DNA from 3 places in the Micrococcus sp. 63XJN7_8_ISO-PGPR-S23-253 genome. Region 2 is predicted to be linked to each of the others. Evidence: predicted binding sites of a transcription regulator. Region 2 holds the regulator's gene; each other region holds the start of a gene.
The links. Region 2 encodes HrcA, which represses chaperone genes, less so after heat shock. Its sites were predicted from a motif close to TTNGCACTCGNNNNNNNCGAGTGCNAA; they were not measured.
Positions count from the first base shown of each region.

Region 1: the regulator HrcA is predicted to act here: its motif matches at 1,978-2,004, upstream of groES (co-chaperone GroES).
Region 3: the regulator HrcA is predicted to act here: its motif matches at 2,040-2,066, upstream of groL (chaperonin GroEL).

Region 1 is NZ_CM149673.1:604,847-608,117, reverse strand. It holds gene groL (chaperonin GroEL) at 1-1,396, opposite strand, end outside; gene groES (co-chaperone GroES) at 1,505-1,801, opposite strand; gene AC0VX4_RS02910 (hypothetical protein) at 2,431-3,271, shown strand, end outside.
Region 2 is NZ_CM149673.1:1,078,562-1,081,832, forward strand. It holds gene AC0VX4_RS04955 (DUF4870 domain-containing protein) at 1-416, opposite strand, end outside; gene AC0VX4_RS04960 (DUF3097 family protein) at 511-1,371, opposite strand; gene hrcA (heat-inducible transcriptional repressor HrcA) at 1,541-2,554, shown strand; gene dnaJ (molecular chaperone DnaJ) at 2,630-3,271, shown strand, end outside.
Region 3 is NZ_CM149673.1:1,992,897-1,996,167, reverse strand. It holds gene AC0VX4_RS09185 (uracil-DNA glycosylase) at 1-509, opposite strand, end outside; gene AC0VX4_RS09180 (DUF3263 domain-containing protein) at 546-890, shown strand; gene AC0VX4_RS09175 (LytR C-terminal domain-containing protein) at 894-1,880, shown strand; gene groL (chaperonin GroEL) at 2,200-3,271, shown strand, end outside.

The DNA.
Region 1 (3,271 bases), 470 kb from region 2:
CCACCACGTAGCCGTCCTCGCCCGCGTTCTGGGCGATCCAGCGCAGCGGCTGCTTCAGGGCCTTGCGGACGATGTCCACGCCCACGGCCGCGTCACCGGTCAGGGCCTGGACGTCGGCGTCGGTGTCGAGCACGGTCAGCGCGTTGATGAGCGCGGTGCCGCCGCCGGCCACGATGCCCTCCTCGAGGGCGGCGCGGGTCGAGGACACGGCGTCCTCGATGCGGTGCTTGCGCTCCTTGAGCTCCACCTCGGTGGCGGCGCCCACGCGGATCACGCCGATGCCGCCGGAGAGCTTGGCGAGGCGCTCCTGGAGCTTCTCGCGGTCCCAGTCGGAGTCGGTCGCAGCGGACTCGGCCTTGATCTGGGCGACCCGGGCCTCGACGTCCTCGGCCGCACCGCCGCCGTCGACGATGGTGGTCTCGTCCTTGGTGACGGTGATGCGGCGGGCGGAGCCGAGCACGTCCAGGTCGGCCTGCTCGAGCTTCATGCCGAGGTCCGGGGAGACGACCTGGGCGCCGGTGAGGATCGCGATGTCCTGCATCATGGCCTTGCGGCGGTCGCCGAAGCCCGGCGCCTTGACGGCCACGACGTTCAGGGTGCCGCGGATCTTGTTGACCACGAGGGTGGACAGGGCCTCGCCCTCGATGTCCTCGGCGATCACGAACAGCGGCTTGTTGGCCTGCAGGACCTTCTCCAGCAGGGGCAGCAGCTCCTGCACGTTGGAGATCTTGCCCGAGTTGATCAGGACGTAGGCATCCTCGAGCACGGCCTCCTGACGCTCGGCGTCGGTGACCATGTACGGGGACAGGAAGCCCTTGTCGAACTGCATGCCCTCGGTGACGTCCAGCTCGGTGGAGGTCGTGGAGGACTCCTCGATGGTGATGACGCCGTCGGTGCCGACCGTGTCGAACGCGCGGGCCAGCAGCTCGCCGACCTCGTCGTTCTGGGCCGAGATGGCGGCCACGTGGGCCACCTCCTTGCCCTCGACCGGGCGGGCGTTCTCCTGCAGGCGCTGCTCGACGGCGGCCACGGCCACCTCGATGCCCCTCTTGACCTCGCCCGGCGCGGCGCCGGCGGCGACCTGGCGCATGCCCTCGTTCACGAGCGCCTGGGCCAGCACGGTGGCGGTGGTGGTGCCGTCGCCCGCGATGTCGTTGGTCTTGGTGGCGACCTCCTTGGCGAGCTGGGCGCCCATGTTCTCGTACGGGTCCTCCAGCTCCACCTCGCGGGCGATCGTGACGCCGTCGTTGGTGATGGTGGGGGCGCCCCACGCCTTGTCGAGCACCACGTTGCGGCCCTTGGGGCCGAGGGTGACCTTGACGGTGTCGGCGAGCTTGTCGATGCCGGCCTGGAGGGCGCGGCGTGCGTCGTCGTTGAAAGCCAGCTGCTTGGCCATGACGGACGCTCCTTTCGTTCAGGGAGTCAGGGGGTGCGGGGACGCGAGGGGCCCGGGGCGCGCGCACCGGTGCGGTGCGCGCCGCTCACCGGGCCCGTCGCGGCGGGGTCACTTGGTGACGACGGCCAGCACGTCGCGGGCGGAGAGCACCAGGTACTCCTCGCCGCCGACCTTGACCTCGGTGCCGCCGTACTTGGAGTAGAGCACCACGTCACCCTCGGCGACGTCGACCGGCACGCGGTTGCCGTTCTCGGCGACCCGGCCCGGGCCCACGGCCACGACCTGGCCCTCCTGCGGCTTCTCCTTGGCGGTGTCCGGGATCACGAGGCCCGACGCGGTGGTCTGCTCGGCCTCCAGGGGGCGGACAACGATGCGATCCTCGAGGGGCTTGATGGAGACAGACATGCTGCACACTCCTTCTTCGTCGACGTGCGGCTCCGGCGGGCTCGCCGGTCCGCTGATGCTGTGGTCTGCGGGTGCGCCACGGGCGTCAGACCCTCCGTCGTCGCGGTGCCGGACGGTCCACCTCGGGCATTGGCACCCGGTACCCCCGAGTGCCAGTCCTGACTCTACTCCGGCTTTTGGCACTCCTTCAACATGAGTGCCAGCCGTGTCCTCACCGTCCGCCGTGGGCGGAGGCGTGGGGCGCGGTGGGGTGGGGCGGCGGGCGGGGCGGGTTCCGGGCCCGGGAGCACACGGAGTGGTCACGACTGCGGCCGGGATCCTGCCCCTCCCCCACTCCCCACCCCCCTCGCCACCCGCCACCCTCCGTGGGCAGAAACCGCACCCCCGCCCATCGCGTGGGCAGCATCCGCAGGTTTTCGATCTCCGTGGGCAGAAGCGCCCTCTCTTCTGCCCACGGATGTTGCGTGGGCGGAACTCCTCGCAGTTCTGCCCACCGAGCCACGACGACGTCGTCCCGGCGGGACAACCGGCCGCCGCCCAGTCCTGCACAGCCGGCCCACCCCGCGCCGGTGTGCACAGACACGCGGCCCGCCCGGCCGCCGTCGGGCCGACCGCGTCAGGGTCGACCCATGCCCTTCGCCCCCGACCTCCCCCTCGTCCCCGTCTTCACCACCCGCGACGTGCTCGAACGCGGTCTGCCGCCCAGCCGGGTGCGGCGGTCCGACGTCCTCCGCCTCGCCCGCGGCATCCACCGCCGACGTGACATGCCGCTGCGCACCTGGGAGTCGGCTGGGCTCCCGCCGCCGCACCACGGGGTCGGCCTCGACCTGCTGACCGCCCTCCTGCGGTCCCGTCCCGACGCCGTCCTCTCCCACGAGACGGCGGCGCACCTCCACGGCCTCCCGCTTCCCCCGGGCGGGGCCACGCGACGCGCCGCCGTCGAGATCACGTTGCACCGCGGCACCGCACGGGCGCGGATCCCCGGCGTCATGGAGCACCGCAGACCCCTGCCCGCCGGCCACGTCACCTCCGTGCTCGGGCTACGGGTGACGACGCCGGAACGGACCTGGCTCGATCTGTGCTCGATCGGCCACCCCTGGGACGAGGCATCCCTCGTGTCGGCGGGTGACCACCTGGTCCGTCACCCCTGGTCCCCGCGCGGCCGGCGGCCTCCCGTCACCACGGTCACCGCGGTGCACGAGGCGATGCGGCCGCTCGGGCGGTTCGTCGGAAGACCGCGGGCGACGGCGGCGCTCGAGCGCGTACGGGTGGGTGCCGACTCGCCGCAGGAGACCCGGCTGAGGCTGGCGCTCGTCGAGGCGGGGCTGGGCGAGCCGACGCTGCAGCACGTGTTCGACCCCGGGCGGCGGGACGCCCCCGAGGCCGATCTGTGGTTCGAGGACTGCCGGCTCGTCCTCCAGTACGACGGCGAGGTGCACCGGAGTGCCGAGCAACACGCCCGGGACGCCC
Region 2 (3,271 bases):
CGCAGGATGCGCAGGTTGAACGGGTACCGGAACGGACGGCCCTTGGACACGTGCGAGGCGCCCATCACGCCGTAGACCGCCATGGCGGCCCACGTGAGCGCGCCGAGGATCGCGAAGATCGGGCCGACCACCGGCAGCAGGGACAGGAAGAAGAACAGGAGCGTGATGAGCGTGGGCGGCCCGGAGAAGTTCAGGGCCTCCCGCGACTCCTGCGAGGTGAACGGGCCGCGGTCGCGGTAGAGCAGCCACACGACCAGGGGGCCGAGCACGCCGAACGCCAAACTGAGGTGGGCCAGCGCCGCGCGGTCACGGTCCTGCTTCGCCGTGAGCGGGGCGCCGCGGCCGCCGGCCGAGACGAGCCAGGCGGGCGGGCCGTGGCCGGTGCGGCCGGCGTCGGGCTGCGCGCGGGTGTTCACGAGGGGCTCCTCCTGGATCGCGGGACCCGCGCGCCGGGGACCGGGCGCAGGGCATGGGCCAGCATAGCGCGGGCGGGCGGTGGCCGCGCCGAGATCAGTGCTCGGGTGCGGCGGTGAGGAAGTCGATGAGCTCCTCCACGCGGCCCAGCAGGGACGGCTCGAGGTCCGCGTACGTGGTGACGTGGGAGAGCAGCCGCTTCCACCCCAGCCCCGTGGCCTCCTTGCTCCCGTGCGGCCAGCCCAGTCCCCGCAGGATCCCCGTCTTCCAGTCCTGCCCCTTCGGCACGACGGGCCACGCGGGGATGCCGAGGACGGAGGGCTTGATGACCTGCCAGACGTCCACGTAGGGGTGGCCGAGGATGAGCACGTTGCCCGCGGCCCCTGGCACGCGCATGGCCTCGGCCGCGAGGCGCTCCTCCTTGGACCCGGTGACGAGGTGGTCCACGAGGATCCCGAGCCGGCGCCGCGGGCCGGGGGCGAACGTGCGGATCGCCCCGGCGAGGTCGTCCACCCCGTGCAGGGGCTCCACGACGATGCCCTCGAGACGCAGATCCTCGCCCCACACCTTCTCCACCAGCTCGGCGTCGTGCACGCCCTCCACCCAGATGCGTGAGGCGCGGGCGGTGCGGGCGCGCGCCCCCTCGACCCGTCGCGAGCCGGAGGCGGTGCGGGCCGGCGCCGCCGGGGCCGCGGCGGCCGGGGGGACCAGGGTCACGGGCTCGCCGTCGATCCAGAAGCCGCCGCCGAGGGGGAAGCCGCGGCGCACGCCGCGGCGGTCCTCCAGGACCACCACGTGCACGCCGCCGGAGCGCTCGATGCCGATCACGGCCCCGGTGAACCCGGAGGCCACGTCCTCGACCACCGTGCCGGGGGCGGCGGGCACATCGGGGACGGTCCGGGTGGGGCGGCGCGTCAGGTCGTCGTGGCCCGCGGGGCCCCAGCTGCTCCAGTCCATGGGAGATCACGGTAGCAACGGGGCGGGCGATCACCGTGAGCGAAGCCGTGCGGACCGGTCGGGCCGTCCCCCGGGTCGGACGGTAGCATTGGCACTTGACCCGCCGGAGTGCCAGTCAGGGGCACCTCCGGGGTCGCCCCGGATCCCGACGGACCAGAGGAGGACCGAGATGTCGGAGCAGCCCCGCCGCCTGCAGGTGCTCCAGGCGATCGTGGAGGACTACGTGGCGCTGCGCGAGCCCGTGGGCTCCAAGGCGCTCGTGGAACGGCACGCCCTGGGCGTGTCCTCCGCGACCGTGCGCAACGACATGGCTGCGCTCGAGGAGGAGGGCCTCATCGTGGCCCCGCACACCTCCGCCGGGCGCGTCCCCACGGACAAGGGCTACCGCGTGTTCGTCGACCGCCTCTCCGAGGTGAAGCCGCTGTCCCCGGCGGAGCGCCGGGCCGTGCGGACCCTGCTGGACCCGGAGACGGACACCGAGCACATGATGGAGTCCACGGTGCGCCTCCTGGCCCAGCTGACCCAGCAGGTCGCCGTCGCGCAGTTCCCCCACGAGGACGGCTCCACGATCCGCCACCTCGAACTGGTCTCCCTCACGCCCACGCGGGTGCTCGTGGTCCTCATCCTGTCCACGGGACGGGTGGACCAGCGGCACGCCGTGCTGGACCGGCCGGTCGACGAGGCGGAGCTGTCCATGCTCCGCGGCCTCCTGCTGGACGCCCTGCTGGGGCTCGGTCCGGTGTCGGCGGCCACCGTGGTGGACGACGTCGTCACCCGGGTCCGCCCGGAGCACCGGCAGTCCGCCGCCCTCGTGGCCGCGGCCGTCCACGACCTGCTCGAGGCCGGCCGGCAGGACCGCATCGTCCTGGCCGGCACCGCCAACCTGGCCCGCTCCCCGGGGGACTTCGGCGCGTCCATCGGGCCGATCCTGGAGGCGCTCGAGGAGCAGGTGGTGCTGCTGCGCCTGCTCACGGAGATGGAGCAGGACGCCCACGGGGTGTCCGTGCGGATCGGGTCCGAGAACGCCGGATCGCTCGCGGACACCTCGGTGGTCGCGGCCGCCTACGGCCCCGGCGCCGTGGCGAAGGTCGGCGTCATCGGCCCGACCCGGATGGACTATCCGGGCACCATGGCCGCCGTCCGGGCGATCGCCCGCTATCTCTCCCGCATCCTGACCACCTGACGCGCCTCCGCGTGTCCCGGCGGGCCCCGTCCCGCATCGCCCCACGTCCCGCTCTCCCCGAGAGGAATCCCCACCGTGACCGACCACTACGAGACGCTCGGCGTCAGCCGTGACGCCAGCACTGAGGAGATCCGCCGCGCCTACCGCAAGCTCGCGCGCACCCACCACCCGGACGTCAACCCCGACCCGGAGGCGGCCGAGCAGTTCAAGCGCATCTCCCACGCCTACGAGGTGCTCTCGGACGAGGGCCGGCGCCGGGCCTACGACACGACGGGCAATGAGAACGGCCAGGCCGGCTTCCCGGGCGGCTTCGGCGGGGCGGGCGGCTTCGGGGGCTTCGCCGACATCTTCGAGACCTTCATGAACGCCGCCGGCCAGGGCGGCCGCGGCGGCCCCGCCAGCCGCGCCCGCCGCGGCCAGGACGCCCTGGTGACCGCGCGGATCGACCTGCGCGACGCCGTCTTCGGCGGCGAGCAGACGATCGAGCTGGACACGGCCGTGCGCTGCGAGCGGTGCGAGGGCTCATGCTGCGAGCCCGGCACCCAGCCGGAGACCTGCCAGACCTGCCACGGCCACGGCATGATCCAGCGCCCCGTGCGGTCGCTGCTGGGCACCGTCATGGCCACCGAGGCCTGCCCCGCCTGCCAGGGGTTCGGCACCGTCATCCCGACGCCCTGCCACGAGTGCGACGGGCAGGGCCGCGTCCGCACCCGGACG
Region 3 (3,271 bases), 910 kb from region 2:
CGCGCGTCGGCTCCCCACAGCAGCCCCACGAGGGGGGTGCCGCGCGCGCAGAGGGCCCGCACCGCGGCCTCCGTGATCTGCTCCCAGCCGAGGCCGCGGTGGCTGCCGGGTGCGCCGGCCCGCACGCTGAGGGCGCGGTTCAGCAGCAGCACGCCCTGGTCCGTCCACGCGGAGAGGTCGCCGTGGGCGGGCGGGGTGATGCCGAGGTCGTCGTGCAGCTCCCGGTGGATGTTGGCTAGGGAGCGGGGCAGCGGCCTCACGTGGCGGTCCACCGCGAAGCTCAGGCCGATCGGATGGCCCGGCGTCGGGTAGGGGTCCTGGCCCAGCACGAGGACGCGGACGTCCGCGAACGGCTGGCGGAACGCCCGCAGGATGTGCTCCGGTGCGGGCAGCACCTGCTCTCCGGCTGCCCGGCGGGCCCGCAGCCGCTCGCCGACCTGCTCGAACGCGGCGGCCTGCGGGGCGAGGGCCGCCTCCCAGCCCGGATCCAGGGGCGCGATGAATTCCATGCCCCGAGGGTAGACCGGGTGGGTACAGTGGCCGCCATGTCCCACCCCACGCCCGTCTCGCCCGATCCGGCCCCGGACGAGGGTGCCCGCGCGCGGGCGCGGCGGGACGAGCTGACGGACCTGGAGCGTGCGGTCCTGGACCTGGAGGCCGCCACCTGGCGGTACGGCGGGGCCAAGGACCACGCCGTCCGCGAGCGTCTGGGGCTGTCTCCGACCGCCTATTATCAGGTGTTGAACGGATTGCTGGACCGTGAGGCCGCCCTGGCCTACCGACCCCTGCTGGTCACGCGGCTGCTGCGCAGGCGCGGCACCCGCAGCCGGGCCCGGAGGGGACCCGCGGATCCGGCGCCGTCCACGCCCGCTTCCCGCCAGGAGAACTGACCCATGGCCTACCAGCCCGACCGCTTCGACGAGGTCCCCGAGTACACGGACCAGCGCGGCGCGCACCGCGAGTCCTTCGCCGCCGCCGGCGCGACCGCCACGGGCGGGGGTCGCCGCCTGAGCCCGCTGCTCTGGGTGGCCGGCCTCGTCCTGCTCGCCGGCCTGTTCGTGGGCGTCGTCCTGCCGTGGCTCACCGGCGACCGCTCCGCGCCCGTCGCCGCCGAGAGCTCGACGACGGCCCCGGCTGCCGCGCCGTCGACGTCGGCCTCGTCCGTGTCCTCCTCGGCGTCCTCCGCGCCGGCGTCGACTGCATCCGCGTCCGAGTCCGCCACCCCGTCCGAGGACGCGGCGGAGGCGTCCCGCTCCGCGGCCGCGGCCGAGTCCTCGCGGGCGGCGCAGGAGGCGGCCGCCGCCGAGGCCGCCGAGTCGTCCCGTGCCGCCGCCGAGGCACAGGCGTCGGAGGCCTCGCGTTCCGAAGCCGCCGCGCAGTCCGCCGAGGCGTCTCGGTCGGCGGCCGCCCAGGCGGCGGAGTCCTCGCGCGCCGCCGCGTCCCGTTCGGCCGCCGAGGCGTCCCGTTCCGCCGCCGCGGCGGAGGCCTCGCGCTCGCAGGCCGCGGCCGCGTCGAGCTCCCGTGCGGCCGCACAGTCGGCGGCCGCGTCGAGCTCTCGTGCAGCCGCACAGTCCTCGGCTGCGTCGAGCTCCCGTGCGGCCGCGCAGTCCGCGGCCGTGCGCGGCACCCACGTCACCGTGTACAACGCGACCCGCACCCAGGGACTCGCCGCCTCCTACGCGCAGCGGCTCACGAGTGCCGGCTACACCTCGGTGGAGGCGAAGAACTGGAGCGGCTACGGCATCCAGTCCTCCACCGTCCTGTACAACGGCTCGGCCAACAAGGCCGCCGCCGAGGCGGTCGGCAAGGAGCTCGGCTTCCCGGTCATGCAGACCCCGAACCTGCAGGTGAACGGCGTCGCGGTGGTCGTCACCGGCTGATCCGCCCGTCGCGCGGCCGTGCCGGCCGCGCACCGCTCACGGCCCCCGGCGGGGCGCCTCCCGAGGCGCGCTGCCGGGGGCCGTCCGCCGTCGGCGGAAGGGCGGCCTCCCGCACCGCAGACCTTTTGCACTCTCCCGGTGCGAGTGCTCATAATGGGGTTAGCACTCCGAAGGCGCGACTGCCAGCCGTACCCCGGTCGGCCCGGCGCCGTGGAGGAGGACCTGTCCACCGGTGAGGCCCCCAGGGGCCGTCCGTCGCGGGCATCGGCGCGGGTCAGCCACCAGCAGTAGGAAGCCGACGTCCAGAAAGGACCTGCACATGGCCAAGACCATCGCATTCGACGAAGAGGCCCGCCGCGGCCTGGAGAAGGGTCTGAACACCCTGGCCGACGCCGTGAAGGTGACCCTCGGCCCCCGCGGCCGCAACGTGGTGCTGGAGAAGAAGTGGGGCGCCCCCACCATCACCAACGACGGCGTCTCCATCGCCAAGGAGATCGAGCTCGAGGACCCGTACGAGAAGATCGGCGCGGAGCTCGTCAAGGAGGTCGCCAAGAAGACCGACGACGTCGCCGGCGACGGCACCACCACCGCCACCGTGCTGGCCCAGGCGCTGGTCCGCGAGGGCCTGCGCAACGTGGCCGCGGGCGCCGACCCGCTGTCCCTGAAGCGCGGCATCGAGAAGGCCGTGGAGGCCGTCACCTCCGAGCTGCTCTCCGCCTCCCGCGAGATCGAGACCAAGGACCAGATCGCGGCCACCGCCTCGATCTCCGCCGCGGACAAGCAGATCGGCTCCCTCATCGCCGAGGCCCTGGACAAGGTCGGCAAGGAGGGCGTCATCACCGTCGAAGAGTCCAACACCTTCGGCCTCGAGCTCGAGCTCACCGAGGGCATGCGCTTCGACAAGGGCTACATCTCCGGCTACTTCGTGACCGACGCGGACCGCCAGGAGGCCGTCCTCGAGGATCCCTACATCCTCATCGTCAACTCGAAGATCTCCTCCGTGAAGGACATGGTGGCGATCCTCGAGAAGGTCATGCAGTCGGGCAAGCCGCTGCTGATCATCGCCGAGGACGTCGAGGGCGAGGCCCTGGCCACCCTCGTGGTCAACAAGATCCGCGGCACCTTCAAGTCCGTGGCCGTGAAGGCCCCGGGCTTCGGTGACCGCCGCAAGGCCATGCTCGCCGACATCGCCATCCTCACCGGCGGCCAGGTCATCTCCTCCGAGGTGGGCCTGTCCCTGGAGAACGCGACCCTCGACCTGCTGGGCACCGCCCGCAAGGTGGTCATCACCAAGGACGAGACCACCATCGTGGAGGGTGCCGGCGACGCCGAGCAGATCGCCGGCCGCGTGGCCCAGATCCGCTCCGAGATCGAGAACACCGACTCGGACT